Regions from separate parts of the Streptomyces vinaceus genome, predicted to be linked through region 2. Evidence: riboswitches for the same ligand, from Rfam matches in the RefSeq annotation. Region 2 holds a riboswitch; the other holds the start of a gene.
The links. A riboswitch is a leader RNA that binds a small molecule or an ion and turns the genes downstream of it on or off. The one in region 2 is predicted to bind S-adenosylmethionine.
Positions count from the first base shown of each region.

Region 1: it holds a riboswitch for S-adenosylmethionine, as region 2 does, so the genes downstream of both, CP980_RS24050 (aminotransferase class V-fold PLP-dependent enzyme) here and thrC (threonine synthase) in region 2, are expected to answer to the same signal.

Region 1 is NZ_CP023692.1:5,334,511-5,349,763, forward strand. It holds gene trpD (anthranilate phosphoribosyltransferase) at 1-808, shown strand, start outside; SAM riboswitch class IV at 924-1,040, shown strand; gene CP980_RS24050 (aminotransferase class V-fold PLP-dependent enzyme) at 1,272-2,663, shown strand; gene CP980_RS24055 (Lrp/AsnC family transcriptional regulator) at 3,092-3,373, opposite strand; gene CP980_RS24060 (rhomboid family intramembrane serine protease) at 3,370-4,092, opposite strand; gene CP980_RS24065 (hypothetical protein) at 4,220-4,459, shown strand; gene CP980_RS24070 (NYN domain-containing protein) at 4,500-5,864, shown strand; gene CP980_RS24075 (C40 family peptidase) at 6,118-7,146, shown strand; gene CP980_RS24080 (C40 family peptidase) at 7,398-8,441, shown strand; gene CP980_RS24085 (hypothetical protein) at 8,489-9,622, shown strand; gene CP980_RS24090 (glycosyltransferase family 4 protein) at 9,680-10,822, shown strand; gene CP980_RS24095 (GMC oxidoreductase) at 10,974-12,590, shown strand; gene CP980_RS24100 (caspase family protein) at 12,610-14,175, opposite strand; gene CP980_RS24105 (effector-associated constant component EACC1) at 14,187-14,681, opposite strand; gene CP980_RS24110 (AMP-dependent synthetase/ligase) at 14,727-15,253, opposite strand, start outside.
Region 2 is NZ_CP023692.1:4,111,873-4,127,125, forward strand. It holds gene CP980_RS18545 (TerD family protein) at 1-35, opposite strand, end outside; gene arfB (alternative ribosome rescue aminoacyl-tRNA hydrolase ArfB) at 206-631, shown strand; gene CP980_RS18555 (flavin reductase family protein) at 711-1,280, opposite strand; gene cdgB (diguanylate cyclase CdgB) at 1,584-3,341, shown strand; gene CP980_RS18565 (CBM35 domain-containing protein) at 3,410-4,441, shown strand; gene CP980_RS18570 (1-phosphofructokinase family hexose kinase) at 4,543-5,463, opposite strand; gene nagA (N-acetylglucosamine-6-phosphate deacetylase) at 5,581-6,732, opposite strand; gene CP980_RS18580 (ROK family protein) at 6,732-7,664, opposite strand; gene CP980_RS18585 (extracellular solute-binding protein) at 7,864-9,165, shown strand; gene CP980_RS18590 (DUF3263 domain-containing protein) at 9,260-9,496, shown strand; gene otsB (trehalose-phosphatase) at 9,564-10,412, shown strand; gene CP980_RS18600 (alpha,alpha-trehalose-phosphate synthase (UDP-forming)) at 10,560-11,999, opposite strand; gene CP980_RS18605 (glucosyl-3-phosphoglycerate synthase) at 12,045-13,022, opposite strand; SAM riboswitch class I at 13,229-13,378, shown strand; gene thrC (threonine synthase) at 13,372-14,670, shown strand; gene CP980_RS18615 (MoaD/ThiS family protein) at 14,721-14,999, shown strand.

The sequences.
Region 1 (15,253 bases), 1.2 Mb from region 2:
GGGCCGGACGGTGGACATCGTCGGCACGGGCGGCGACGGGGCCAAGACGGTGAACATCTCGACGATGTCCTCGATCGTCGTGGCCGGCACGGGCGCCAAGGTGGTCAAGCACGGCAACCGGGCCGCCTCCTCCGCGAGCGGGTCCTCGGACGTGCTGGAGAAGCTCGGCGTCAACCTGGACCTCACCCCGGCGCGGGTGGTCGAGGTCGCGGAGGAGGCCGGGATCACCTTCTGCTTCGCGGTGAAGTTCCACCCGGCGCTGCGGCACGTGGCGGCGGCCCGCAAGGAGCTGGGCATCCGGACCACGTTCAACTTCCTCGGCCCGCTGACCAATCCGGCGCGCGTACGGGCGCAGGCCACGGGCGTCGCGGACGCGCGGGTCGCGCCGATCGTGGCGGGCGTGCTGGCGGAGCGCGGTTCCTCGGCGCTGGTGTTCCGCGGTGACGACGGCCTGGACGAGCTGACGACGACGGCGACCTCCCGGGTGTGGTGGGTCCGCGACGGCCGGGTGGACGAGCAGCCGTTCGACCCGCGCGACGTCGGCATCCCGCTGGTCGACGTCACGGCGCTGCGGGGCGCGGACGCCTCGTACAACGCGGACGTCGCCCGTCGGCTGCTGGCCGGCGAGAGCGGCCCGGTGCGCGACGCGGTCCTGCTGAACTCGGCGGCGGCCCTGGTGGCGCTGGACCCGGGCGCGGGCTCCCTGGAGGACGAGATCCGCGCCGCGATCGCCCGGGCGGCCGAGTCCATCGACTCGGGCGCGGCCAAGGCGGCGCTGGACCGCTGGGTGGCGGCCAGCAACGCGTAGCGGTCCGTCGCCAACGCGTAGCCGCTGATCGTTTCCGGCCCGGCCCCGGTTCCCGCGTATCACCATGCGGACCGGGGTCTTGCGCGCGGGGGATCTTGTGGCAGGATGCTGACCAGGTCACGAGTGACAGCGTTTTGGCCCCGGCTTGCTGTCCGGCAACCCTCCTTCCGTGGCGGGGTGCCCCGGGTGATGACCAGGTCGTAGGCAGAAAGGCCTGCGGCAAGCGCGGATCCCTCGACACCAGGGGTCCTGGTCTCTCGAGGAGCTTTTCCGTGAGCAAGCGAATGCGATAGGGCGTCTCCGCCCCTTCTTCACCCTCCGTGCGGCCCCGAATCGTCCGCGCGTCGAGGCAATTCCCGTACCGCCGGCACGTGTGCCACCGCGCAGTCGCGCACGCACGTCCGGGCACCCGCGTACGGGCCTTCCGAAGCCATTCAGCCTGTCCTGCCGGGGAGATACCGCCATGTCCACGTACCCGAACGCCGCCGTCGCCTCCGCCTGCGCCCCCGTCTCCGTCGCCCCCGCCTGTGCCGAGCCGCTGCCGGTCCTCGGCCGGGAGGTCACCGTCCCGCTCGTGACGGGCGGCGAGGTCACGTACGCCGCCCTCGACTACGCGGCCAGTGCTCCGGCGCTCCAGCGGGTCTGGGACGACGTCGCCGCGTACGCCCCGTACTACGGAAGCGTCCACCGCGGCGCCGGCTACCTCTCCCAGCTGTCCACGGACCTCTTCGAGCAGAGCCGGACGACGGTCGCCGAGTTCCTCGACTGCCGTCCGTCCGATCAGGTGGTCTTCACCCGGTCCACCACCGACTCGCTGAACCTGCTCGCCGCCGTGCTGCCCGCCGACTGCCAGGTGTTCGTGTTCGAGACCGAGCACCACGCCTCGCTGCTGCCGTGGGGGGACGCGCAGGTCACGTACCTCAACGCCCCCCGCACCCCGGACGAGGCCGTCGCCACCTTGGAGCGGGCCCTCGCCGACCGGGAGCCCCACTGCCCGGCCCTGGTCTGCGTCACCGGCGCGTCCAACGTCACCGGCGAGCTGTGGCCGGTGAAGGAGCTCGCCGCCGCGGCGCACACCCACGGCGCGCGGATCGTCCTGGACGCCGCCCAGCTGGCCCCGCACCACCCCGTCTCCGTGCAGGAGCTGGACGTGGACTGGGTGGCCTTCTCCGGGCACAAGCTGTACGCGCCGTTCGGCTCGGGCGTGCTGGCCGGCCGGGCGGACTGGCTGCAGGAGGCGGAGCCGTACCTGGCCGGCGGCGGCGCCTCGCGCAAGGTCGCCCGCCGCGCGGACGGCGGCGTCGACGTTGAGTGGCACACCACGGCGGCCCGCCACGAGGCCGGCTCCCCGAACGTGATCGGCGTCTACTCGATCGCCTCGGCCTGCAGGGCCCTGACCGAGGCGGGCTTCGAGGACCTCGTCGCCCGCGAGCGGCACCTCATCGCGAAGGTCCGCGAGGGTCTCGCCGAGGTCCCGGCGGTCCGGATCCTCTCCCTCTTCGGCGACGAGGCCCCGCGGGTCGGCGTGATCTCCTTCGTGGTGGACGGCTGGAACAGCTCGCACTTCGCGGCGGCGCTGTCGGCCGAGTACGGGATCGGCGTCCGCGACGGCCTGTTCTGCGCCCACCCGCTGGTCCGCACCCTGCTGGGCAGCGAGCCGCAGGCCCAGGGCGAGTGCGGAGCCCCCGAGGCGGCACCGGGCGAGCGCTCCCTGAACGCGATCCGCGTCAGCTTCGGCGCCGGCACCCCGGACGAGCACGTCGACCGCTTCGTCGGCGCCGTGAAGGAGCTGGTGGCCGAGGGGGCCAAGTGGCAGTACCGCACCGAGGAAGGCCGCTGCGTCCCGGCCGTGTGAGACGCTGCGGATCATGACGTACTGGGACCCGATGCCGACGCTGCGCGCCTGTGCGGAGGGTGAGCCGCTCCCGGGCCTGGCGCAGTGGGTGCCCGCATACAACGCGACGTGGGGTGCCCGGCCCCACGCGTGGTCCGAGCGCAACTGGCGCAACGTGCCCGGACCGTTCTACGGGGCGGCGACCGACACGTGCTGGGCGGGGCGCGGGGTCGCACCGGATCACGTCCTGTACGACGACGAGTACGGCCAGGAGTTCGTCTACCGCCGGCCGCGCACGCCCGAGGAGACCCACCGGGTCATGGCCGCCGCCTGGCAGGACCCGATGGCCGGCTTCGAGTGCGACGGCGATGCCCACTGGACCCCGGAGCTGGTCCGGGACTGGTGGCGCGACCGGGGGAGGCCCTGCCCGGGCTGTGAGGGAGGGTCCGCTACGCGTCGAGGCCGATCGCGAAGGCGGCTTCGAGGTCGTGCTGGGAGTACGTGCGGAAGGCCACGTGGGTGTCGGTCGCCTCGACGCCCGGGATCTTGCTGATGCGGCCGGGGATGATGTCCGCCAGGTTCTCGTGGCGGGCCACGCGGACCAGGGCGATCAGGTCGTACGTCCCGGTGACGGAGTAGACCTCGCTGACGTTCTCCAGCGCGGCGATCGACTCGGCGATCTCGGGGATGCGGTCCACGCTGGTCTTGATGAGCACGATCGCGGTGATCACGGCTGGCTGTCTCCCTCGGTGGCCGTCGCTGGTCGCCTCACTCTAGTCGTACGCCGATAGCGCACCCACGCGTAGACGAAGCCCAGCGAGAAGCCCACCAGGTGGGCGAGGTAGGCCACCCCCGGGCCGCTGCCCGCGCGGTGCGCGGCCACCCACTGGAGGGCGAACCAGAACAGCAGGACCAGCCACGCCGGGAAGCGCAGCGGCAGGAAGAGCAGGAACGGGAACAGGCTGGTCACCCGCGCCCGCGGGAACAGGCACAGGAAGGCGCCCAGCACCGCCGAGATCGCGCCCGAGGCACCCACCAGCGTCTGCGCCGAGGAGGCGTTGGCCGCCGCGTACGCCGCCAGCGCCAGGTAGCCCGTGCAGACGTAGAACGACAGGAACTCCGGCCGCCCCATCCGCTCCTGCGTCATCACGCCGAAGACGTACAGGAACAGCATGTTGCCGAGCAGGTGGAGCCAGCTGCCGTGCACGAACAGGGCGGTGAGCGGGGTCAGCAGGGCCCGCGCCGAGCCGGTGAAGAGCTCGTCGGGGACCACGCCCCAGCGCCGGAAGTACGCGGTCCCCGTCTCCAGTAACCGCTCGCCCGTCCCGTACGAGGGATTCAGCCCCGAGGCCGGGCCGAGCAGGAACACCACGCAGCAGCCGGCGATCAGCGCATGGACGACCACCGGGCCCCGGGCGGCCTCCCGGAGGGCCTGCCACCTTACGATCATGCGATCGAGCATGACCCAAGCGGACCCGCCCCGAGCACCGGCAGGCCGTAGGGTTACGTGCTGCGGTCCGCCGATTGACGCGGACGGCGGCTTTAATTGAATGAGCTACGAAGGAGAGAGCGGCCTGATGACGGTTCCCCTGCCGACCGACACCACCCGGTGGCGCTGCACGCTGTGCGGCAACCTCACGCGTTTCGACGTCACCCGTTCGTCGAAGGTCGTGGAGTACGTCCACCTGGATCTCGCCGGGGAGCCCAAGGTCGAGGAACGCGAGGTGGTCAATGAGACCATCGAGTCGGTCCGCTGCCGGTGGTGCAACGCGGTGGACCAGATCGAGCTCGTGGACAGGCCGGGTGCGGACTCCTGACGGAGCCCCGCCCACAGGTGAATGACGGTAGGGGTGACGGATTGTGGAGCCAGCAAGCGGCGCTGAGCCGGCCGACGCGGCCGGCGACGCCGCCGAGGTGCTCGACCGCCCGCTGCCGGAAGGCGTGCGGCGCCGGGTCGTCGCGCTCGTCTCGGACGCCTTCGGCGCACTGACGGTCGCGGACCTCCCGGCGCAGCTGCGCCAGTACGCCCGGTTCACCCCGACCCGGCGCGCCAAGTTCGCGGGCAACGCCATGGCCGCGGCGGTGGAGACGGACGCCGTGTTCCGGGGCCGCGTCGCCGAGAAGCTGCGCGAGGCGCAGGCCGAGCTGGCCGGTGCGCTGGAGTCGGGCGCCCCGCCCGCCGCGGCGGACCCGCTGGACGTGGCGGCCGCCGCGTACGTACTGCGCCCGGTCGGCTGGGTGAAGCTGGTGGCCGCCGCGGGCGAGGAGGCGCAGCGCGCCGACGCCGAGCGGGTCGACGAGGAGACCCGGCGCGAACTGGACCGCCTGCGCGAGGAACTGGCCCACGCGCGGGACGCGCAGCGCCTGGGCGGTGAGCAGGTGCGGGCCGAGCTGGACGCGGCGCGCAAGGAAGCGGAATCGCTTCAGCGCAAGCTGCGCAGCGCGCAGAGCGACGTGAAGCGCGGCGAGGCGGCCCTGCGCAAGGTCACCGCCGAGATCGACGGGATCCGGGGCGACGCGGCCGCGCAGGTCGCCGCCGCCGAGAGCGAGACCCGGCGCCTCAAGTCCCGCCTCGCGGAGGTGGAAACGGCGCTGGAGACCTCCCGCCGCGCCACCCGCGAGGGACGCAGCGTGGAGGACATGCGGCTGCGCCTGCTGCTGGACACCGTGCTGGACGCGGCCCAGGGGCTGCGCCGCGAGCTGGCGCTGCCGCCGGTCTCCACGCGTCCGGCCGACACCGTGGACGCGGTGGAGCCGGGCCGGATGACCCCGAAGGACATCGCGGCGCGCGCCCTGTCGGAGACCGATCCGGCGCTGCTGGACCAGCTCTTGGCGCTGCCCCAGGCCCATCTGGTGGTCGACGGGTACAACGTGACCAAGACCGGCTATCCGACGATGCCGCTGGAGAAGCAGCGGCTGCGGCTGCTGGGCGGGCTGTCGATGCTGGCCGCGCAGACGGGCGCGGAGATGACGTGCGTCTTCGACGGCGCGGAACTGGCGGCCCCGGTGCTGCTCGCTCCGCCGCGCGGCGTGCGGGTGCTCTTCTCCAAGCCCGGCGTGACGGCGGACGAGCTGATCCGCCAGCTGGTGCGGGCGGAACCGCCCGGCCGGCCGGTGGTCGTGGTCTCCACGGACCGCGAGGTGGCCGATGGGGTGGCGAAGGCCGGCGCCCGGCCGGTGACGTCCGCTTTGTTGCTGAAGCGGCTTTCGCGCGTTTCGTAACTCCTCGGTGGAATGCCCGATTTAGCGGGGCGGGCAGGGAACGTACCGTCAAGTCCCCTGCACAGAGCGTGGGCTGTAGGTAAAGAACCTGGTCGGCAGCCAAGTTTTTTGCCGACAGGATTTGAACTGATCACAGCGAGGTCACTAGGGTCGGCTCAAACCTTCGTGCGGTAGGTCACCCATTCGGGGTGCCGGCGAAGGTGTCGCCGAGTCGCGTTCCTTCGGCGGCTCTAGGAAGAAGGAGCTCGCCTTCGTGGCGTCCCACCGTCGACCCAAGCAGCCGACCCGCACTCGTGTGACCGTGCTGACCGCCACGGCCGCCGCGGCCGTCGCCCTCTCCGCACACGGCGCCTCCGCCGCTCCGGCCCAGCCGAGCAAGGACGAGGTCAAGGCCAAGGTCGACGCCCTCTACGAAGAGGCGGAGCAGGCCACCGAGAAGTTCAACGGCGCCAAGCAGCGCCAGGAGACGCTCGAAAAGGAGATAGGCCAGCTCCAGGACCAGGTCGCCCGCGGCCAGGACGAGCTCAACCAGCTGCGCACCACGCTGGGTTCGATGGCCAGCGCCCAGTACCGCACCGGCGGCATGGACCAGTCCGTCGCCCTCTTCCTCTCCGGCGACCCCGAGACCTACCTCGACAAGGCCTCTACCCTGGAGCAGTTGAGCGGCAAGCAGGTCGAGGCGGTCCAGAAGATCCAGGCCAAGCAGCGCTCGCTCGCGCAGCAGCGCCAGGAGGCCTCCGGCAAGCTGGCCGACCTCGACGCCACCCGCAAGGAGCTCGGCGAGAAGAAGAAGGCCTCGCAGGACAAGCTCGCCGAGGCCCAGGCCCTCCTCAACACCCTCACCGCGCAGGAGCGCGCGTCCATCAAGGACGACGACGCCCGCGCCAGCCGCAGCGAGAGCGACCGCGCCGACCTCGGCAACGTCAAGGCCTCGGGCCGCGCCGGCGCCGCCCTGGCGGCCGCCAAGACCAAGCTGGGCAGCGCCTACGTCTCCAGCGCCACCGGCCCGAACGCATTCGACTGCTCGGGGCTGACCCAGTGGGCCTACAAGCAGGCCGGCGTCAGCATCTCGCGCACCACCTTCACCCAGGTCAACGACGGCACGCGCATCGGCATGAGCCAGCTGCAGCCCGGCGACCTGGTGTTCTTCTACTCGGACCTGCACCACGTCGGCCTCTACGCGGGCAACGGCCAGGTCCTGCACGCCTCCAACCCGCGCGGCGGCGTCAAGTACGAGGCCATGGGCAACATGCCGTTCCAGTTCGGCGTCCGCGTCGGCTGACCCCTCCCGCGGGCCGCGAGCCCGCCGAGGGACGCGCCGCACACCGCCCATCCGGGCGAATTCCGCGGCCCCGTTGTGACCACACGCCCCGCCGGTGACCTGCGTCAGAGGCGGGGCGTCGTCGTGTCCGCTCCCCGGGGGTCGTTGGCCGGTGCGTGGTGGCGCGGTTACTGTCTGCCAGCGCGGAACCCGGCACACGGCCGTCCACGGAGGGCGGACCCGGTCCCGCGCAGCGGAAGGGAGCGGTTCCAGTGGCGTCCCATCGTCGGCCCGGGCTCGGCAGCCTCGACAGGAACACCAAGGTCACCGTCCTGACCGCCGCCGCGGCCACCGCCGTGGCAGCCCTGACGGGCGCGACGGCCAGCGCGGCCCCCACCCTGCCGCAGGAGCCCGCGGGCGGCGCCCGCGCCCAGGTCGACCGGCTCTTCGAGGAGGCCGAACAGGCCACCGAGCGTTACAACCAGGCGGGCGAGCGGGCCGCGCGGCTCCGGGGCGAGATCGACCGGGCCCAGGACGCGCTGGCCCGCGGCCAGGACCGCATCAACACCATGCGCGGCCTCCTCGGCACCTTCGCCGGAGCCCAGTACCGCTCCGGAGGCATCGACCCCGCCGTCGAGCTGATGCTCTCCGAGAACCCGGACGAGTACCTCGACAAGGCCGCCCAGCTGAACCGGCTGACGGACCGGCAGACCCGGCAGCTCGACGAACTGCGCAAGGAGCAGCGCCGGCTGGCCCAGCAGCGCCACGAGGCCTCCGAGAAGCTGGCCGAACTCGACGCCGTACGCGCCGACGTGGCCCGCCAGAAGCGTGCCGTCACGGCCAAGCTGGCCTCCGCCCGCCGGCTCCTGGCCGCCATGCCCAGCCAGGAGCGGGCCGACTTCGAGCGGGCCTCGCGCTCCGGCGAGCGCCCCGCGGGCCTGCCCGAGCCGAACTCGCTCGGCCCCTCCTCGGGCCGCGCCGCCACCGCCGTGATGGCCGCCCGCTCCGCCGTGGGGCGCCCGTACATCTGGGGCTCCACCGGGCCCTCCGGGTTCGACTGCTCCGGGCTGATGGTGTGGTCGTACCGGCAGGCGGGCGTCTCCCTGCCGCGCACCTCGCAGGCCCAGCGGTACGCGGGCCGCCAGGTCCCGCTCTCGCAGGCGCAGCCGGGCGACCTGGTCACCTACCGTTCCGACGCCAGCCATGTCGGCATGTACGTCGGCAACGGCCAGGTGGTGCACGCCCCGTACCCGGGGGCGCGGGTGCGCTACGACCCGGTCGGGATGATGCCGGTGTCCTCCGTGACCCGTCCCTGACCCGTCCCTGCCCCCGGCGCCCCGCGGGGCGTGCGTACGATCGTCGGATGTCCCCGGTCCGTCGGCCCCTCCTCGTACGCGTCCTGCCGCTCCTGCTGAGCGTGCTGCTCGCGGGGTGCGGGGCGCCCGCGGTGCGGGACCCCGCCGAGCGGGACGTCCGGGAGGCCGTCGCCGCCTGGTCGCGGACCCCGCCCGCGCGGCTCGCCGGGATCCCGCTGGAGGGGTGGGCGTACGAGGTCACCGCGGTCCGCCGGGACGGCGACCGGGCCACCGCCCGCGCGGAACTGCGCTACCGGCTCGCCGGCTACGACGCGGCCCCGGCCGGCTCGGCGCGCGAGGTGCGGCTGAGCCGGGACGGCGGGCCCGGCGGGGCGTGGCGGGTCACCGGGGACGCCGCGGCGCCGGGCGCGCAGCCGCAGCTGTGGGACCAGGGGCCGGTGGAGGTGGTCCGGGGCGCGCACGCGCTGGTGCTCGGGGTCGGCCGGCCCGCGCAGGAGCTGTCCGCCGTCGCGGCCGAGGCCGAGCGGGCGGTGCCCGCGGCGAGCGCCGCCTGGCCGGGGAAGTGGGCGGGCCGCGTGGTGGTGCTGGTGCCGGGCTCCCTGGAGCTGATGGCGCGGCTGCTGGGGCGGCCGGCCGCCGAGTACCGGGGCATGGGGGCCGTCACGACGGGCCGGGTGGGCGCGGCGGCGGCCCCCGCCGACCGGGTCGTCGTCAACCCGGAGGGCTGGGCCGAGCTCAGCGCCGCGGGGCGGGGCGTGGTCCTGACCCACGAGGTCACGCACGTGGCCACCCGGGCCGCGACCACCGCGAAGACCCCGCTGTGGCTGTCGGAGGGCTTCGCGGACTGGGCGGCGTACCGCGGCGGGGCCGCCACCGCGCAGGAGGCCGCTCCGGCGCTGGGCCGGGCGGTCCGCCGCGGCCGGCTGCCGGCCGCGCTCCCCGCCGACGGGGAGTTCGCCTTCGGGGGCGACCCGGAGGCGCTGGCCCGCGCGTACGAGGGCGCCTGGCTGGCCTGCCGGCTGATCGCGGCCAAATGGGGGGACGCCACCCTGGTCCGCCTCTACGAACGGGCGGGCCGCGAGCCCCTGGCGACCGCCCTGGCGGACACCGTCGGCGGCGATCTGCCCGGCCTGACCCTGGCCTGGCAGGCGAGCCTGCGCCAGGAACTGGGCACGGAGTAGGACGGCCCGCGGCCGGGGCGGGGCCCGGTGGGGGGTGTCCGGTACTGTCGGCAGGCGATGCACAAGACCCTGATCGTGACCAACGACTTCCCGCCGCGCCCGGGCGGCATCCAGGCCTTCCTGCACAACATGGCACTGCGTCTGGATCCCGACCGGATCGTCGTCTACGCCTCCACCTGGAAGCGCGGTGCGGAAGGCCGCGAGGCCACCGCCGCCTTCGACGCCGAACAGCCCTTCCAGGTGGTCCGCGACCGTACGACCATGCTGCTGCCGACCCCGCGGGTGACCCGGCGGGCCGTCGGACTGCTGCGCGAGCACGGCTGCGAGTCCGTGTGGTTCGGGGCGGCGGCCCCGCTGGGGCTGATGGGCCCGGCGCTGCGCCGCGCCGGGGCGAAGCGGATCGTGGCCACCACCCACGGGCACGAGGCGGGCTGGGCGCAGCTGCCGGCGGCGCGGCAGCTGCTGCGCCGGATCGGCGAGGGCACGGACACGCTGACGTACCTGGGCGAGTACACGCGATCGCGGATCGCCTCGGCGCTGACGGAGCAGGCGGCGGCGCGCATGGTGCAGCTCCCGCCGGGGGTGGACGAGAAGACCTTCCACCCCGGGTCGGGCGGGTCCGGGGTCCGGGCCCGGCTGGGGCTGACGGACCGGCCGGTGGTGGTCTGCGTCTCGCGGCTGGTCCCGCGCAAGGGCCAGGACACGCTGATCGAGGCGATGCCGCGGATCCTGGCCGCGGTGCCGGACGCCGTGCTGCTGGTGGTCGGCGGGGGCCCGTACGAGGAGGACCTGCGGGCGCTGGCCGCTTCCACCGGGGTCGCGGACTCGGTGGTCTTCACGGGCGCCGTCCCCTGGTCCGAACTGCCCGCGCACTACGGAGCCGGGGACGTCTTCGCGATGCCCTGCCGGACCCGGCGGGGCGGCCTGGACGTGGAGGGCCTCGGCATCGTCTACCTGGAGGCCTCGGCGACCGGCCTGCCGGTGGTCGCGGGCGACTCGGGAGGGGCCCCTGACGCGGTGCTGGAGGGCGAGACGGGCTGGGTGGTCCGCGGCGGCGTCCCCGAGGACGCGGCGGACCGCGTGATCGCCCTGCTGCGGGACCCGGAGCTGCGCCGCCGCGTGGGGGAGCGGGGCCGGGCCTGGGTCGAGGAGAAGTGGCGCTGGGACCTCCTGGCCGAGCGCCTGCGCGCCCTGCTCTGACCGGGGCGGCATCCGGAGCCGGGTCCCGGGTGGCGTCATGCGTGATGCCGTGACGCGCGATGCCGTGATCCTCCGCCACACCTGACTGTTCCTCAGATGTCTGTCAACACCGCCTCTGGGTGGACGGCCCGATTCCGCCCATGATGCGGCCATGACACCTCAGCTGACGCGCCGTCACTTCCTGGGTATCGGCGCCCTCCAGACCGCCGCGGCCCTCGGGTTCACCCGCATCGGACTCCAGTCGGCCTCCGCCGCCGAGCCCCCCGCCGCCCAGTACGCCCCCGCCATCGTCGTGGGCTCCGGCTACGGCTCGGCCGTCGCCGCCCTCCGGCTGGGACAGGCCGGCGTACGGACCGTCGTCCTCGAAATGGGCCGGCTCTGGAACACCCCCGGCCCGGACGGCAAGGTCTTCCCCTCCACCTCCGCGCCCGACCAGCGCTCCATGTGGTTCCGCACGCGCACGGAGGCCCCGCTCGCCCAGTTCCTCTGGCTCGACGTCGTCAACCGGGACATCAGCCCCTACCCCGGCGTCCTCGACCGCGTGAACCACGGCGACATGTCCGTCTACCTCGGCCGCGGCGTCGGCGGCGGATCCCTCGTCAACGGCGGCATGGCCCCCACGCCCCGGCGCTCCTACTTCGCCGAGGTGCTGCCCCAGGTCGACGCCGACGAGATGTACGGCACGTACTACCCCCGCGCCCGCGCCATGCTCGGTGTCAACGACATCGACCCGGCCTGGTTCGAGTCCACGGAGTGGTACCGCTTCGCCCGGATCTCCCGCAAGCACGCGCAGAACACCGGCCTGAAGACCACCTTCGTGCCCAACGTGTACGACTTCGGGTACATGCAGCGCGAGGCCGCCGGCACCGCCACCCGCTCCGCGCTGGCCGGCGAGGTCATCTACGGCAACAACTTCGGCAAGAAGAGCGTCGACAAGACCTACCTCGCGGCCGCGATCGGCACCGGCAACGTCACCATCGAGACCATGCAGCGCGTCGTCGGCGTGCGCCAGGACCCGGCCGGCGGCTACGTGGTGACGGTGCAGACCAGCGATCTGACGGGGAAGGTCACCCAGGTCAGGGAACTCGGCTGCACACAGCTCTTCCTCGGCGCCGGCAGCCTCGGCACCACCGAGATCCTGCTGCGCGCCCGCGAACGCGGCACGCTGCCCGGGCTCAACGAGAAGGTGGGGCAGGGCTGGGGGCACAACGGCAACGTCATGACCGCACGCGCCAACCACCTGTGGGACACGGTCGGCTGCAACCAGGCCACCATGCCCGCCCTGGGCATCGACGACTGGGACAACGCCGCCCACCCGGTGTTCGCCGAGATCGCCCCGCTGCCGATGGGCTTCGAGCACTGGATCTCGATGTACCTGGCCATCACCAAGAACCCCGAGCGCGGGCACTTCACGTACGACGCGGCAACCGACTCGGCGCGGCTCAACTGGCGCCGCGACCAGAACACCCCGTCCGTCCAGGCCGCCAAGAACCTCTTCGACCGGATCAACCGGGCCAATTTCACGATCTACCGGTACGACCTGTTCGGCGACAACAAGAACTTCGCCGACAACTTCACCTACCACCCGCTCGGCGGCTGCGTCCTCGGCCAGGCGACCGACGACTACGGCCGCGCCAAGGGCTACCAGGGGCTGTACGTGGTCGACAGCTCCCTGATCCCGGGCTCGCTCGGGGTGAACCCGTTCGTCACCATCACCGCCCTCGCCGAGCGGAACATGGCGCGGATCCTCGCCGAGGACCCGCGCTAGCGCGCGGAACCGCATCCGCTCACTGCAGGGTTGCCGCCATCAGGGTGACGTTCCCGCCCCCGTGGTTGCTTTCGAGCGTGATGGCGACTTCCAGGAGGGAGGGCTCAGGGGTCCGGAAGGTCATCTCGTACACCCGGAAGTAGTTCTCGTTCGGTGGTCCGGACGCGGTGTCGGCGGAGGCCGAGTAGGCGGGTGCTCCGCCGTTCCTGAGGGACGCGGAGAAACGGATCGAGCCCTGGCGGTAGGAGACGTACAGGCGGAACACCCGGGTCGTGTCCTTGGAGGGGACCAGGATGCGGAACCCTGCGCCGGGGCCGCCCTGGTAGACCACCGAACGGACGCCGGTCGCCGACTCGTGCGGGGCGGCGCCCCCGGTCCACGAGAACGACACGGGCTGCCGGCTCGCGTGCAGCCTGAACGGGGGCTCGGTGCCGAGCGCGGTGAAGTCCCCGATGACGAAGGCGTCCGCTCTGCGGGTGACGCACGTGATGTTCGTCTGGCGGCATTCCGACTCCGCGGGCCCGCCGGTGAACTCGGCCGTGACGCCGCGGTCCTTGGGGAGGTAGCCCCACTGCACCCAGTCGGTCCTCCCCTCCCGCGACAGGTCGACGTTCCCGGTGAAGCCGCTTGCGGAAGCCCGGAGCAGACTGCCGGCGGCGGGCGGGGACGCGGACTTCCCGCCGGCCTTCGAACCCCCGCCGGCGAAGGGGTCCAGCGCCAGGACGGTGACTGCCGCGAGGACCGTCACGGCCGCGGCCAGGCCGCGGGTCGGCCTGCGTGGACGCGGCCCGGTCGCGGCGGCGGTCCGCTCCGCTGCCGACGGCCCGGGCGGCGGCTCCCGGTACTGCCGGTTGCGGGCGAGGGCGAGCTCGGCAGGGAGGCCCGAAGAGCTCAGCTGCGGACTGGTCCTGTTGCGCTGCCGCATCCTGCCGTAGAGCTCGCGGTACAGGGTGTCCAGGTCCAGGTACCGGCGATCGTTCGCGATCCCCTCCCACAGGACGGACACGAGTTCGGCGGTGAAGTCGGTCAGCGGCTGCCCCTGGGGGGCCTTCGCCTGCTCGTTGCGCTTCGTGGCGGTCAGGAGGAAGACGCCCTCGGCCGGTGGCTCTTCGGGTGGTAACCGCTTCCTCCCCATTCTCCCGCCCGAAGCCGCGCCGCTGTAGCAGCAGTCCAGGATGACGAGGTTGCGTCGGGCCCTGGACCGCGGGTCCTGGAGGGCGTCGACGACGGATTTGTAGCGGACGGCCCGGTGCAGGAGGTCCGGGGAAGACCGGGGCATCGCCAGGTGTAGGCCCTTGCCGTGCTCCAGGTCGAGCAGACCGTGCCCCGCGTAGTACAGGACGAAGGTGTCCTCGGCCCGCTTCGTGAGGGAGTGGACGGCGTCGAGCACTTCCTCGGCGCCTGCGGGGCGGAGGATGACGCAGTGCTGCTCCGGCAGTCCCCACACCTCGGGGTCCATGAGCACGGCCCGCAGCTTTTCGAGGTTGTTCGCGACCGCGGGCAGGTCGTCCATGCCCTCCTCGCTGTACGCGGACACTCCGACCAGCAGGCACCGTGACGAGGCCGGATCGGGAAGCACGGCCATGGCCGTGGCGGCTACTCGCCGCCCGGCCCGGGGCCGGGACCGCCGGCAGGTCTCGTGTCCACGGTGTCCACCGCGTCCGGCGAGGCCGTCCCGTCCGTCCCGTCCGTCGCATCCGGGATGCCGAGGGCCCCGGCGATCTCGGCCACTTGCCGGGGCGAAGCCCGTTCGATGGCGACCGCGGTATCGCCCCTCGTGATCCGCACGGTCGCGGAGCGCCGGCGCATCTCCATCCACGCGGCGATCGCCGCCGCCAGGCTGCCGAGCGCGCTGACGTCCTGGATGACCACGCTGATCGCGTCCAGCCCGGACCCCATGGACCCGGCCTCGGGCCGTGCGTACACGGGAGCGGGCCGGCAGTGCCTTCGTACCGCCGAGTCGTAGGACAGCCACTTGAGCAGTGAAGCCGTGGACTTCTCGCCCTCACCAAGATCAGTGGTCGATACAACCAATATGGCGTCCAATGGGACTCCCGTGGTCGCGGAGCGGCAGATGGCCGAGCGGCTCAAGTATGGCGTGAACTCGGCCCCCTTGTCCGGGAGTTACCGCGTCCTTCAGCCCCGGTACAGGGCCTCGATCTCGTCCGCGAAGTCCTTCGCCACCACATTCCGCTTCAGCTTCAGCGAAGGCGTGATGTGACCCGACTCCTCCGTGAACTGGGAGGGCAGAATGCGGAATTTCCGCACCGATTCCGCCTTGGAAACCGCCGCGTTGCCGTCGTCCACGGCCTGCTGGACGGCGGCGATGAGGTCCGCGTCCTCGCGCAGCTCCGCCGCCGTGACCCCGGCCGGCTTGCCGTGCTCCGCCGCCCAGCGGCCCAGGAACTCCTCGTCGATGGTGACCAGCGCGGCCACGAACGGCCTCGCGTCGCCGACCACCATGCACTCCGCGACCAGCGCGTGCGCCCGGATCCGGTCCTCAATCACCGCGGGGGCCACGTTCTTGCCGCCCGCCGTGACGATGAGCTCCTTCTTGCGCCCGGTGATCGCGAGGTAGCCGTCCTCGTCGAGGGTGCCGACGTCGCCGGTGTGGAACCAGCCGTCGGTCAGCGCCTCGGCGGTCGCCGTCTCGTTCTTCCAGT
Region 2 (15,253 bases):
GAGACGTTGCCGCCCTTGGACAGGCTTACTGCCATTTTGACTGGTGTCCCTTCGTCTTCAGATGGCCGCGAGATCGTGGCCAAGGTACCGCTGCCCTTCATAACGCGGGGAGGGGGCCGCGAGGTTCCGCAGCCGGGGATACGGGAGGCAATACGCCGTGAAATACGGGTGACGGCGGCCCCGGCGGGGCGCGATCATAGGACGCATGCCTGGTCCCTATGTCATCCGCGGTTCGGTCGCGCTCCCCGAGGCGGAGCTCGCCTGGCGCTTCTCGCGGTCCTCCGGACCGGGCGGGCAGCACGTGAACACGTCCGACTCGCGCGTGGAGCTGCTCTTCGACGTGGCGGCGACCAAGGCGCTGCCGGAGGTGTGGAAGGAGCGGGCCCTGGAGCGGCTCGCCGGCCGGCTCGTGGACGGGGTGCTGACCGTACGGGCCTCGGAGCACCGGTCGCAGTTCCGCAACCGGGAGATGGCGCTGGTCCGGATGGCGTCCGTGCTCGCGGAGGCCACCGCCGCGCCGCCGAAGGCGCGCCGCGCGACGAAGATCCCCCGGGGGATCAACGAGCGGCGGCTGCGCGAGAAGAAGGCCCGCGCGCAGACGAAGCGCGGCCGCACCGGCCGCGACTGGTAGCGGTCCGCGACGGGCGGCGGCGCAGAGCTCCGGGCCCGTCGGGACGTCAGCCCCGCAGAGCTCCGGGCCCGTCGGGACGTCAGCCCGCCAGGTGGCGGTAGCGGCCGCGGAAGTACGTCAGCGGCGGGGAGTCGGGGGACGGGAGCGCGGCCGTCAGGACGCGGCCGACGACCAGCGTGTGGTCGCCCGCCTCGACGCGGTTCTCCGTACGGCATTCGAGGGTGGCCAGGGCGCCCGTCAGCAGCGGGGCCCCCGAGACCTCGCCGCGCCCGTAGGGCAGGTCCGCGAAGAGCAGCCGGTCGCTGATGCGGTTCTTCATCGAGAAGCGGCTCGCCACCTGGACCTGGTGGTCGGCGAGCACCGAGACCGCCCACAGCGGCTGCTCGGCCAGCAGGTCGTCCATGCGGGAGCCCTCGCGCAGGCTGACCAGCACCAGCGGCGGGTCCAGGGACACGGACATGAAGGCGGTCGCCGTCATGCCGACGTCCTCGCCGTCCGGGCCGGCCGGCGTCAGGGGCGGCTCGTGCGCGGTGATCAGGCACACGCCCGCCGCGAGTCGGGACATCGCGGCACGGAACTCGTCGTTGCTCACGCCCTCAGGATGAAGGGTGGCGGGGATCGGCAGGGGTACGGGGGTCGTCTTCGGCACGTTCGGAACGCTAGTCTCGCCCTCCCGCACCGCGCATCGGGCCGGAGCCCGAGCCGCGCCCCCGCCCCTCGCCCTAGGCCTCGGCGTATCGTTTGCTCCCGGGAATGTGGGGGAGCGCTCCCATGCGGTACGAGCCCCCTCGCCCACCTTTATTCATCTCATGTGACTTGAGTCACAGAGGGCAAGATTTGTTGACCCTGTGTACCTGCCGCACAGCTCACTGTGATTCAGTGGACGGGACACCGCAACGAAACGCCGATGACAAACCTGGAGTTGCTGTCGAGGTCTCGGGGAGAGCGAGCAATGGAGACCGAGTCGGAGCCGTACGTCCGTCTTGCGACCCTGCGGCAGCTCCATCAGGTGGTGGCCGAGCTCAACACGGCCAGGAGCCTGGCGGACACCCTGCAGACCGTCGTGGACGGCATCGTCGTGGGCCTCGGCTACGAACTCGCCTGTGTCAACCTCGTACGCCCTGACGGGGATCTCGTCGTCGCCGCCTTCGCCGGAGACCCCGCCGCCGAGGCGCTCATCACCGGCCGCGTCGGCTCCCGCGCCTCCTGGGAGCGCCGTCTGACGATGGGTGAGAGCTGGGACGGGCTCCGCTTCATCCCGCACACCGAGGGCTGGGTCCTCCTGGAGGACGACGTGCCCCAGTGGCACACGGACGGCCCCGATCCGCGCTTCGCGGACGAGTGGCATCCCGAGGACCGGCTCTACGCCCCCATGTATGCGTCCGGCGGGGAACTTCTGGGTGTCATTTCGGTGGACAGACCGCGCAACGGGCGCCGCCCCGGCGCGTGGGGGCGCGAAGCGCTCCAGATGTACGCCTTCCAAGCGGCGATTGCGATCAGCAACGCACGGCTGCGCGCGAACATGCAGCGGGCCCTGGTCCGGCTGGAGCGGGAACAGCAGGCGCTGCGCGCCAGCGAGGAGTCGTTCCGGCAGGCCTTCGAGTACGCGCCCAGCGGCATGGCGATCGCCGAGATGGGCGGGGACCAGCACGGCCGGCTGCTGCGGACCAACGACGCGCTGTGCCGGCTGCTGGGCCGGCCCGCTTCCGTACTGCGCCGGTACTCCTTCTCCGACCTCGTCCACCCGGAGGACATCGGGACCCTGCTGCGGACCTCCGCCGAGGGCGGCCGGGCCGAGCTGCGGCTCGGGCGGCGCGACGGCACGTACGTATGGGTCTCGCTGCGCAACTCCGTCGTCGCGGACGCCGCCGACGGGCCGCGGTTCCTCCTCACGCACGTCGAGGACATCGAGGAGCGCAAGCGCCACGAGCTCCAGCTCGCCCACCGGGCCAGCCACGACTCGCTGACGGGCCTGCCCAACAGCGCCGAGCTGCGCTCCCGGCTCGGCGCGCGGCTGTGCCGCCGGCCGCAGTCGGTCCGCGCGACCGCCGTGGAAGCGCTCGACGCGGCGTACGAGGGGCACGGGGCGCACGGCGGCAACGGGGCCCACGGCGCCCACGCCGGGCACGGGGCCTACCCGGGAGGCGCCGTCGAGGCGGGCGGCGCCGTCGGGGAACACGGCTTCCGGCCCGACGCCTACCCGGAACCCTTCGACTACACCGGCGCCCCGGTGGTGCCCGCGCCCGGAGCCCCGGGCCCGTACGACCACCACGTGCACGCGGTGGCGCCCGCGAGCGACGTCGATGACGGGACGAAGGGGCTCGCGGTCCTCTTCTGCGACCTCGACGGGTTCAAGTCGATCAACGACCGGTTCGGGCACCACACGGGTGACGCGGTCCTCATCGAGGTGGCCAGGCGGCTGACGACGGGCGTCAGGGACGGTGACACCGTCGCTCGGCTGGGTGGTGACGAATTCGTCGTCCTCGCGGACGGACTGGGCGCGGCCGACGCCGCGGACCTGGCCGTCCGGCTGCGCAACGCGATCATCCCGCCGATCCGGGTGGACGGCCGCGCGGTCCGCGTGGGCGCGAGTTTCGGCATCGGCTGGGCCAGCTGCGGCATGTCGGCGGATGAGGTGCTGCGCTCCGCCGACCAGCGCATGTACATCGAGAAAAGGTCCCGCTCCAAGGCGCACCGCCGGGCCGGCTGAGGCGATCGGCCGCCCGTGGGTGCACCTGTTCGGGGTAGGCTCCCGTGGGTCGAAAGGAGTGACCTGCGATGACGACGCCCGCGAACCACGGCCCGAACAGTGGGGCGAACAAGCCCGAGGACGACGATCCGTTCGGCTATCTCTACGCGGACGGCCAGGCCGCCGGAGCCACCCCGCCCGCCTCGGGCGGTGGATACGGCTACCCCGGCCCGGGGGTCGGCGGGCAGCCCGGCGTGCAGCCCGGTGTCCCCCGTACCTCGTACAACCAGGTGCGCACGGTCGGTGAGCGGACGTACGGCGGCCAGCGCGGCGCCCAGGTCCCGCCACAGCCGCAGCCGGGTTACCAGGCCCAGTACCAGTCTCCGGAAGCCCTCCAGGCCGGCGGCTACGGGGTTCCGCCGCAGCAGGGACAGGCCACGTCGACGATCCCCGCGCCGGGCGGCCACGGCGGCCGCGGCCAAGGCGGCGGTTCCAGCCGCAAGGGCATGCTCATCGCGGCGGTCGCGGTGGTCGCCGCGGTCGCGATCGGCATCGGTGCGGCCGTGGCCTTCGGCGACAAGGGCGACGACAAGAAGGACAAGGGCAACACGGCGGGCGGGCAGCAGTCCGCGCAGCCGCAGAACTCCTCGTCGGCCGGGCCGAGCCCCTCTCAGTCCTCGGAGGCCCCGCTGCCCAAGGCGGACGCCTCGGGCGCGGGCATGTCCCTCACGGGCGGCGCGCACCTGGAGGGCACGGTCCCGGGCGCCAAGAGCGCGGGCGGCCAGTACGTGACGGGCTTCAACGCGCCCGGTGCGGCGCTGACCTGGACCGTGGACGTCCCGGCGGCCGGGGACTACACGCTCTTCGTGAACTACGGGGTGCCCGGCAAGGACGCGAAGGCGACCCTCACGGTCAACGGGCAGAGCCCGACGCAGTCGCTGAACCTGTCGAACTTCGCCAAGGCCGGGGCCGGTGCCTGGGACAAGGGGTGGACCCGCACGTTCGCGTGGATCACCCTGAAGAAGGGCACCAACACGATGAAGATCTCGTGCGAGTCCGGTGACCAGTGCGACGCGGTCTTCGACCAGCTCGACCTGGGCCGGGGCCACGTCAAGCGCTGACCTCCCGCCACGGCTTCGAAACGGGTCCGGCCCCACCGCGCACGCGGTGGGGCCGGACCCGTCATGTGCCGATCCGGTACCGATGTCCCCTGGCGGGGGCGTCAGTTGCCGGCGGTGATCGTGATGGTGTGGCGTAGTTCCTCGTAGGTGCCGGGGTCGAAATCGCCCGCCGTGGGGGCGTGCACCGTGGCCGCCGAGAGGGCCACGGCCCGGGTCAGGCGGGCGGGCCAGTCCAGGCCCTCCGTGAGGGCCGACAGCAGGCCCGCCACGGCGGAGTCGCCCGCTCCGGTCGGGTTGCCCGTCAGGGCGCGCGGTGGGGCCGCCCGCCAGGTGCCCTCGGGGGTGGCCGCCAGCAGCCCGCCCGGGCCGAGCGAGGTCACCACGGCGTGCGCGCCGCGGCGGCGGGCGTCGCGGGTGGCCTGGAGGGGCTCGCGGGAGCCGGTCAGCTCGGCGAGCTCGGCTGCGTTCGGCTTGATCATCTCGGGCCGGGCGGCGACCCCGCGGCGCAGGGCCTCGCCGCTGGTGTCCAGGAGCACCGGCACCCCCGCCGCGCGGGCCGCCCGTACGAGCACCGCGTACGCGCCCACCGGGACGCCCGGCGGGAGGCTGCCGCACAGGGCCACCGCGGCGGCCCCGGCCAGCAGCTCCTCGTAGCGGCCGAGGAAGGCGGCCCATTCCGCGGAACCGATCAGCGGGCCCGGCTCGTTGAACTGCGTGGTGTCGCCCGAGGCCTCGTCGACCACGGCCAGGGTGCGCCGGGTGGTGCCCGCGCAGGGGACCAGAGCGTCCGTCAGCCGGTCGGTGCCGGCGAGCAGTTCGCGTACGACGGCGCCCGTGCGCCCGCCCGTGAAGCCGGTCGCGGTGACCTCGTGCCCGAGCGCGGCCAGTACCCGGGCGACGTTGAGGCCCTTGCCGCCCGGCCGCTCGCTCACGGCGGTGACCCGGTGCGAGGTGTGCGGAATCAGCTTCGGTACGTGGTGGGTGACGTCGAGTGCGGTGTTGAGCGTCACGGTGAGGATCATGGCAGGCCCCGGTCTCGGTGTGTGCCGGGATCATGCCAAACAGGAGTGCGGGCGGCCCAGTCCCGCGGGCCGTCCGCTCCCCTGCGTACCTGCTCGGACCAGCGGCCGCGGCCGCCCTCAGGCCAGCGGGTCCACGATCCACTCGCCGCGCCGCATGACGCCCTTGACGTCGAACTCGGCGTCCAGGACGACGAGGTCGGCGTACTTGCCCGGCTCCAGCGAGCCGACCTCGTCGTACAGGCCGATCAGCTTGGCGGGATTGGCCGAGATCGCCTGCACCACCGACTCCACGGGCAGCTTGTCCAGGGTCACCGACCGCTTGAACGCGGTGTCCAGGGTCAGCGTCGAGCCGGCGATCGAACCGCCCTCGACGAGGCGGGCCACGCCCTCCTTGACCTCGACCTCCAGCGGCCCCAGGTGGTAGATCCCGTCGCCGAAGCCGGCCGCGTCCATCGCGTCGGTGATCAGCGCCACCCGGTGCGCGCCCGCGTGGTGGAAGGCCAGCTCCAGCATCGCGGGGTGCAGGTGGGTGCCGTCGTTGATCAGCTCGACGGTGACCCGCTCGTCCTCCAGCAGGGCGGCGATCGGGCCGGGTGCGCGGTGCTCCATTCCGGGCATCGCGTTGTACAGGTGCGTGGCGACGGTGGCGCCCGCGTCGATGGCCTGGCGGGTCTGCTCGTAGGTGGAGTCGGTGTGGCCGATCGCGGCGATGACCCCGTGCTCGGCCAGCAGCCGTACGGAGTCCAGCCCGCCCGGGAGCTCGGTGGCGAGGGTGAACATGCGGGCGGCGCCGTGCGCGGCGTCGATCAGCTTGCGGACCTCGGCCGGGTCGGGGTCGCGGAGCAGGTCCTCCTTGTGGGCGCCCTTGCGGCAGGGGTTGATGAACGGCCCCTCGAAGTGGACGCCGGCGATCTCGCCCTGCTGGGTCAGCTCGGCCAGCAGTCCGGCGCGGCGGGCCAGTTCGTCCAGGTCGCCGGTGACGGTGGAGGCGACGAGCGTGGTGGTGCCGTGCTCGCGGTGCGTCCGTACGCCCTTGAGGACCTCCTCGGCGGTGCCGGAGGTGAAGGAGGCGCCGCCGCCGCCGTGGTTGTGCATGTCCACGAAGCCGGGGACGAGCCAGTGCCCGGACAGGTCGACGGTGCGCGCGCCCTCGCCGGCGCTGCCGGCGATGCGCTCGCCGTCGACGATGACGCGGCCGCCCGCCACGGTCCCGGTGGGCAGGACCACCCTGGCGCCGGAGAGAACGGTGCTGTGTGCGCTTCCGGACATCAGGCAGGTACCTCCGTGGCGAGTAGGTCCCAGGCGAGCAGCCCTGCGCCCAGGCATCCGGCGGTGTCCCCGAGGGCCGCCGGCACGATGTCGGGCAGCCGCTGGAACGTCACGCGCTCCTCGACGGCCGTCCGCAGTGGTGTGAACAAGGTTTCCCCCGCCTCGGCGAGCCCGCCACCGATGATCAGCGTGCGCGGGTCCAGCAGGGTGATCGCCGTGACCAGGCCGTCGGCGAGGGCGCCGACCGCGGCCAGCCACACCTCGTGGGCGCGGGCGTCGCCGGACTCCACGGCCTTGGCGCAGTCGGCGGCGTCCGCGGCCGGGTCGCCGGAGGCGGCCGCCCAGGCGCGGCTGACGGCGGACGCGGAGGCGAGGGTCTCCAGGCAGCCGTACTGGCCGCAGCCGCAGGCGGGTCCGCCGGGGCGGACCACGATGTGCCCGATCTCGCCCGCGTAGCCGTGGGCGCCCGCCTCGATGCGGCCGGCGATGCCGATGGCGCCGGCGATGCCGGTGCCGAGGGGGACGAACAGGAAGCGGTCGGCGCCCCGGCCGGCGCCGATGCGGCCCTCGGCGAGTCCGCCCGTGCGGACGTCGTGGCCCAGGGCGACCGGGATGCCGCCGAGCCGGCCGCTGAGCAGCTCGCGCATGGGTACGTCGCGCCAGCCCAGGTTCGCCGCGTACACGGCGATCCCGTTCTCGGCGTCGACGATGCCGGGGACGGCGACGCCGGCCGCGGCGGCGGGCGCGGCGAAGCGCTCGCGGCCGAGGGCGGACAGCTCGGCGGCGAACTCCAGGATCGTCTCGACGACGGCGTCGGGGCCCCGGTCGCGGCCGGTGGCGCGGCGCGCTTCGTGCAGCAGGGTGCCGTCGTCGGCGATGAGGGCGGCCTTCATCCCGGTGCCGCCCACATCGAGGGCGATGACGTGTTTCACGGGTTTCACAGGTGACAGTCTCGCGTGCTCGGCGGGGAAAGGTCTAGTCCATTGGAGGGGATTGTTGAGCGGCCATACAAAATCGAACGCCTTGGTCGGGCGACGAACCGCACACCGTGCGTTCCGGATGTGGACGAGCCGCCAAAGTGGTGTAGACCTTACGTGGATCGTACGTACAACAAGGGGTGGATCGAGAACTGTGAAGGGCCGTTACCAGAGCCTGGCCGCGACCGGCGCCGCGCTGAGCCTGACCGCCGCGGCACTCACCGGCTGCGGAGCCGTGGGGAGCATCACCGGGGACAACGAGGTGACCCTGCGGGTCGTGGCGGCCGACTACGGGGACAATCCGCAGAACTCCTCGGCGGGCTACTGGAAGGACCTCGCCGCGGGCTTCCAGAAGGACCATCCGGGCGTCAAGGTCGAGGTCAGCGTCTACTCCTGGTCCGAGGTCGACGCCAAGGTCGCCGAGATGGTCAAGGCCGGCAAGGCCCCCGACATCGCGCAGATCGGCGCGTACGCCGACTACGCGGCCGCCGGAAAGCTGTACACGGCGGAGGAGCTGCTCTCCGTCAGCACCGAGGCCGACTTCCTGGCGCCGCTCGCCGACGCCGGCAAGGTCCGGCGGGTCCAGTACGGGATGCCCTTCGTGGCCAGCACCCGCCTGCTCTTCTACAACGAGAAGCTGCTGACGGACGCCGGGGTCCTGCCGAAGGACGCCAAGGGCGGCTGGCAGCCGAAGAGCTGGGCCGACCTGGAGGCCGCCGCGAAGAAGCTCAAGGCCGCGGGCGTGGCGACGCCGTTCGCGCTGCCGCTGGGCCGCGAGGAGGCGCAGGCCGAGACGATGATGTGGATGCTCGCGGGCGGTGGCGGCTACACCGACAACGAGGAGGCGTACGCGATCGACTCCGCCGACAACGTCAAGACGTTCGAGTTCCTGCGCGACAAGATGGTCGGCCAGGGGCTGACCGGGGCGCTGGAGCCGGCGAAGACGGACCGGCAGGCCGCGTTCGACGCCTTCACGCGGGGCGAGGTCGGCATGCTCAACGGCCACCCCACGCTGCTGAAGCAGGCGGCCGAGAAGGGCGTGAAGTTCGGCATGGTGGCCCTGCCGACCGAGGACGGCACCGAGCACCCGACGATGGGCGTCGCGGACTGGGTGATGGCTTTCAAGAACGGCCACCGCAAGGAGTCCGGGAAGTTCCTGGACTACCTGTACGAGGCCAAGAACGTGACGACGTTCACCAACAAGTACGACCTGCTCCCGGCCACCACGACCGGCTACCGGGCGATGGACGCCAGTACGGGCGGCTCGGCCACGCAGCTCAAGACGTTCCTGCAGGCGCTGCCGAACGCGCGGCTCTACCCGGTCGGCAAGAAGTCCTGGGCCGGGGTCAGCGAGGACGTCAAGCGGAACATCGGCAAGAGCGTGCAGCCGGGCGGACAGCCGGCCAAGGTCCTGGAGGCCATCGCCGAGTCGGCGCGCAAGGCGGACGCGCAGTAGGGGCGCGGGCCGGGCGGGCGGTGGCGGCGCGGGCCGGGCGGGCGCCGGGGGGCGCGGCCCGGCCGCTGTCACCGGGCGACGTTAATCTGGCGGTATGACGGACGACGTGGGGCTGACGGCCACCGAGGCCGCGGTGCTCGCGTACGAAGGACGCACCTGGCCCGGGCCCGGAGCCAAGGAGCGGGCGATACGGGAAGGGCTGGGGATGACCCCGGTCCGCTACTACCAGCTGCTCAACGCGCTGATGGACGACCCGCGCGCGCTGGCCCACGCCCCCGGCACCGTCAACAGGCTCCGCCGCATCCGCGAGGCGCAGCGGGCCCGGCGCTGAGGCCCGCCCGTGGCGCCCGGGGGCCGCGCCGTAGCCGTGGCCCGGCGGGGCCGTTAGGGTCGTCCGTATGGGGAGCCATCCGCACGACTTGCCGATGCCCGTCACCGCTGCCGGACGTGAGGGCCTCGAAGCCCTGCTCCGCGCACCCCGCCGTTCCGTGGTCGCGCTCGATTTCGACGGTACCCTCGCCGAGATCGTCCCCGACCCGGACCAGGCCCGGGCCCACCCAGGGGCCGTTCCGGCCCTGTCCGCACTCGCCCCCGAGGTCGATTCGGTGGCCGTGATCACCGGTCGGCCGGCCGGCGTGGCCGTCCGCTACGGGGGCTTCGCCGGCGTTCCCGGACTGGAACACCTCGTGGTCCTCGGCCACTACGGCGCCGAGCGCTGGGACGCGGTGACCGGCATCGTCCACGCCCCCGCCGAGCACCCGGGGGTCGCCGCCGTACGGGCGGAGCTGCCCGGGTTCCTGGAGTCCATCGGCGCCTGGCGCGGCACGTGGATCGAGGAGAAGGGCCGGGCGCTGGCCGTCCACACGAGGCGCGCCGACGACCCGGCGGCGGCCTTCGCGGCACTGCGCGAACCCCTGGCCGAACTGGCGGCCCGCCACGGGCTCATGGTGGAGCCGGGCCGCGCGGTCCTGGAGCTGCGCCCCCCGGGCATGGACAAGGGCGTCGCCCTGACGGAGTTCGTGGCGGAGCGGGATGCGGAGGCGGTCCTCTACGCGGGCGACGACCTGGGCGACCTCGCCGCCTACTCCGCGGTGGAGAAGCGCCGGGCCGACGGTCTGCCGGGGCTGCTGGTGGCCAGTGGCTCGGTGGAGGTCCCCGAGCTCGCCGCCCGGGCCGACCTGGTCCTGGGCGGCCCGGCCGAGGTGGTCGGCTTCCTGGCCGCCCTGGCCGGAGCCATCCGCGGCTGACAGGCCCGGCCCTGCGGGGCCGGTCCTCCCCGTCCCCGTCCCGTTCACCGGGGCAGGCCCCTCACCTCCCGGGCCCGCCCGGGGCCGGGAGGGCCCGGGAAACGGTGGTAGGGCGGGTAGGGGGAGCGCTCCGCGCAGCGGCTGCCGTCAGGCCTCGCGCAGGGCGTCCAGCTGGGCCGTGAACCAGGCCGTCGGGGGCAGGGCGGTGGCGGCGGCGGCCAGGCGCTTCGTGCGCTCCAGCCGCTCGCCCGCCGGCATGGACAGCGCCGCGTGCAGCGCCTCCGCCGTCGCCGTCACGTCGTACGGGTTCACCGTCAGCGCGTCCTCGCGCAGCTCCCCGTACGCCCCCGCCCCGGTCGACAGCACCAGCGCGCACCCCGCGTCCGACACCACCGGGATCTCCTTGGCCACCAGGTTCATCCCGTCCCGCACCGGGTTGACCAGTGCCACGTCCGCCAGCCGGTACGCCGCCAGGGAGCGGGCGAAGTCGTCCTTCACCGACACCAGCACCGGCTGCCAGTCCCGCGTACCGAACTCCTCGTTGATCCGCTCGGCCAGCTCCCGTACCGCCTGCGTGTAGGACCGGTAGACCTCCAGGTCCTGCCGGGAGGGGTACGCCGAGGCCAGGTGCACCACCCGCCCGCGCCACTCGGGGTGCGCCGTCAGCAGCTCCCGGTAGGCCAGCAGCCCCCGGATGATGTTCTTCGACAGCTCCGTCCGGTCCACCCGGACGATCGCCTTGCGGTCCCCGACCTCAGTCCGCAGCGCGGCCAGCTTGTCGTTGACCTCCGGCCGGTGCGCCAGCGCCCGCAGCTCGTCCTCGTCCACGCCCAGCGGGTACACGGCCACCTCGGTGGAGCGCGCGTCCGCGCCCGCCTTCCGGTGCCGCACGCCGCGCCGCCGGTCCCCGGCCGGTCCCGCGCTGCCGCTCGCGTCGTCGATGTGCGCCCCGGCCACGAAGGCCTCGGCCCAGGCCCAGGTGTGGAAGCCCACGACGTCCGCCCCGAGCATCCCCCACAGCAGCTGCGCGCGGATGTCGTCGGGAAGCATCCCCAGGAACTCCGGCGAGGCCCACGGGGTGTGCGTGAAGTGGCTGATCCTCAGGTCGGGCCGCAGTTCGCGCAGCTCACCGGGGACCAGCGCCAAGTGGTAGTCCTGTACGAGCACGGCCGCGCCCTCGCCCGCCTCCTCGGCCAGTGCCACCGCGAAGGCGTGGTTGTACGCGGCGTACGCGTCCCACTGCTGCCGGAACCGCGCGTCGAACACCGGCTCGCGCGGGATGTCGTACAGGTGGTGGTGGGTGAACCACAGCACCGAGTTCGCGATGCCGTTGTACGCGCCGTCGTACGTGGTGGGATCGATGTCCAGCATCCGGACGCCGGTCTCGGAGACGCCCCGCCGGACCGCCTCCCGGTCCGCGTCCGACAGCGCCGCGCAGATCCACAGCGCCTCCGGCTGGCGGGCGAGGGCGGCGGAGAGGCCGGAGACGAGTCCGCCCCCGCCGCGCCGGGCCGTGAGGGTGCCGTCGTCGCCGAGTTCGTAGGAGAGCGGGCCGCGGTTCGCTGCAACGAGTACCTGAGAAGCCATGCGGCGAACCTAGCCCGGGGCCCGCCCGCTCAAACGTCAGTTCCCTCACGCCACCCGGCGGCCGGAGTACTCCTTGACCCCGGCCATCGGCGGCCGCTCCTCGGTGTCCACGGGGTGGGTGCGCGGCGTGAACCCGTCCGGGCCGCGCTCGAACTGCGTCAGCTCCGGCCGTACGGGCGGGTGCCCCCAGCGGTGGCCGGCGGAGTTCCCGGGCGCGAGCCGCAGCTGCGCCGTCCGGTAGATCGCCGCCGCCATCCGGCCGAGTGCCTGGCCGTCCTGATGGCGGTGGAGCCGTACGCCCACGTCCACCTGGGCCAGCGCGTCCAGCCCGACGGTGTGCAGCGCGTCGACCAGCAGGCCGAGCTCCACCCCGTACCCGACGGGGAAGGGCAAACGTTCCAGCAGGGACCGGCGCACGGCGTACTCGCCGCCCAGCGGCTGGACGAAGCCGGCCAGCTGCGGCCAGTGGAGATTGAGCAGGGGGCGGGCGACGAGCTCGGTGACCCGGCCGCCCTGGCCGGGGGCGTCGCCCAGCGGGCGGTCGTACATCGCCTTGACGAACTGCACGTCCGGTTCGGTCAGCAGCGGGCCGACGATCCCGGACACGAAGGCGGAGGAGAAGTCCCGCAGGTCCGCGTCGACGAAGCAGACCACGTCCCCGCCGGTCACCAGCAGCGAGCGCCACAGCACCTCGCCCTTGCCGTGCACGGCCGGGATCCGCGGCAGGATCTCGTCGCGGTGCACCACCCGGGCGCCGGCCTTGGCGGCCACCTCGGCGGTCCGGTCGGTGGAGCCCGAGTCGATCACCACCAGCTCGTCGACCAGGGGCAGCCGCATCCCGTCGATCAGATCGCGCCGGATCACCTCGACGATCGCCCCGACCGTCTCCTCCTCGTCGAGCGCGGGCAGCACCACGCTGACCGTGGTGCCCGTCGCCCGCTTGGCCGACAGCAGCTGGTCGAGCGGTCGGTCGGCCGCGGACCAGGAGCGGTCCGCGAACCAGCGCTCCACCTCTTCCAGCACGTTCAGCACTCCCTGGTCGTCCGTAGGTAGCCCGTAGCCCTCGGCGCTTTCGGCCGAAAAGTGATCCATCTCGCGGTTCGGACGGCTGTCTCAACCACCCGGACCTTCGGTTACAGTCTTGAACAACGCGAAGGACCACCGCATGCCGGGGGTCCCCGCGCACAAACGCCCGGACGTGCCGCAGAGCGCGCGAGCCGGTGCCATACCGCTCATCCAGAGGGGCAGAGGGACACGGCCCGTTGAAGCCCCGGCAACCCTCCAGTCGGTTCTCGCGCTTGCTTGCAGCAGCGAGGTCCCCGGCTAGGGAAGGTGCCAATTCCGTCTCATGGCGAAGTGCGCCATGGGGAAGATGAGGAGAAAGGGCCTCGCCATCATGGCTGCACAGACTGTTGCCACCTCTGTCGATCTCGGACCTGCCACCGGCCTCTCGTGTCGTGAGTGCGGTACCCGTTTCGAGCTCGGCCCCATCTTCGCCTGCGTCGAGTGTTTCGGTCCGCTGGAAGTCGCGTACGACCTCCCGGCCGGCGACCCCGAGGCGCTGCGCGCGGCGATCGAGGCCGGCCCGAACAACATCTGGCGCTACGCCCCGCTGCTGCCCGTCCCCGCGGACGTGGCCTCCAAGCCCAGCCTGAACCCCGGCTTCACCAAGCTCGTGGACGCGGCCAACCTGGCCAAGGAGCTCGGCGTCACCGGCAAGCTGTACGTCAAGGACGACTCCGGCAACCCGACGCACTCCTTCAAGGACCGCGTCGTCGCCATCGCCGTCGAGGCCGCCCGCGCCTTCGGCTTCACCACCCTGTCCTGCTCCTCCACCGGCAACCTGGCCGGCGCCGTCGGCGCCGCGGCCGCCCGGGCCGGCTTCCGCTCCTGCGTGTTCATCCCGCACGACCTGGAGCAGGGCAAGGTCGTCATGGCCGGTGTGTACGGCGGCGACCTCGTCGGCATCGAGGGCAACTACGACGACGTCAACCGCTTCTGCTCCGAGCTCATCGGCGACCCGCTCGGCGAGGGCTGGGGCTTCGTCAACGTCAACCTGCGCCCGTACTACGGCGAGGGCTCCAAGACCCTGGCGTACGAGATCTGCGAGCAGCTCGGCTGGCGGCTGCCCGACCAGATCGTGATCCCGATCGCGTCCGGCTCGCAGCTGACGAAGATCGACAAGGGTCTGCAGGAGCTGATCAAGCTCGGGCTCGTCGAGGACAAGCCGTACAAGATCTTCGGTGCGCAGGCCGAGGGCTGCTCCCCGGTCTCGACCGCCTTCAAGGCCGGTCACGACGTGGTCCGCCCGCAGAAGCCGGACACCATCGCCAAGTCGCTCGCCATCGGCAACCCGGCCGACGGCCCGTACGTCCTGGACATCGCCCGCCGCACCGGCGGCTACGTCGAGGACGTCACCGACGAGCAGGTCGTCGAGGCCATCAAGATCCTCGCGCAGACCGAGGGCATCTTCGCCGAGACCGCGGGCGGCGTGACCGTCGGCGTGACCAAGAAGCTCATCGAGAACGGGCAGCTCGACCCGGCGCTGACCACGGTGGTCCTCAACACCGGTGACGGCCTCAAGACCCTGGAGGCGGTGGCCGCGGACAGCGGGCAGACCGCAACCATCCGCCCGAGCCTGGACGCGTTCCGCGCCGCCGGCCTGGCCTGATCCGCCGGACACCCCTCCCCTCCCCTCGCACCCGGAAAGGCAGTAGCGCCATGAGCGTCAACGTCCGCATCCCCACCATCCTGCGCACCTACACCGGCGGCCAGGCCGAGGTCTCCGCCGAGGGCGCGACCCTCTCCGAGGTCATCGCCTCCCTGGAGGCGAGCCACCCGGGCATCGCCGCCCGCGTCCTGGACGACCAGGGCAAGCTGCGCCGCTTCGTGAACGTCTACGTCAACGACGACGACGTGCGCTTCGAGGGTGGTCTGGACGCGGTGACGCCGGACGGCGCGGGCGTCTCGATCATCCCCGCCGTCGCGGGCGGCTGCTGATACGCGAAAGCCCAGAATTACCCCCTCCGGTAAAAGCGGAGGGGGTAATTCTGCTTGGTTGGGCGCGGTAGAGTTGGGGAAGTCCCCTCCGCTGTTCTTGCCCGCCGCATATGAGCGGGTCGCGTGATGGTTGACATTGAGTCAATGTCCGAGTGCGGTATGGGGCTTTGGCGAGATATGCCGGGTCCGAGTTGCCCAGGAATATGCCAACTTTTCACTCTATTTCAATGTATCCCCGTGTCCAGATTTCTCGT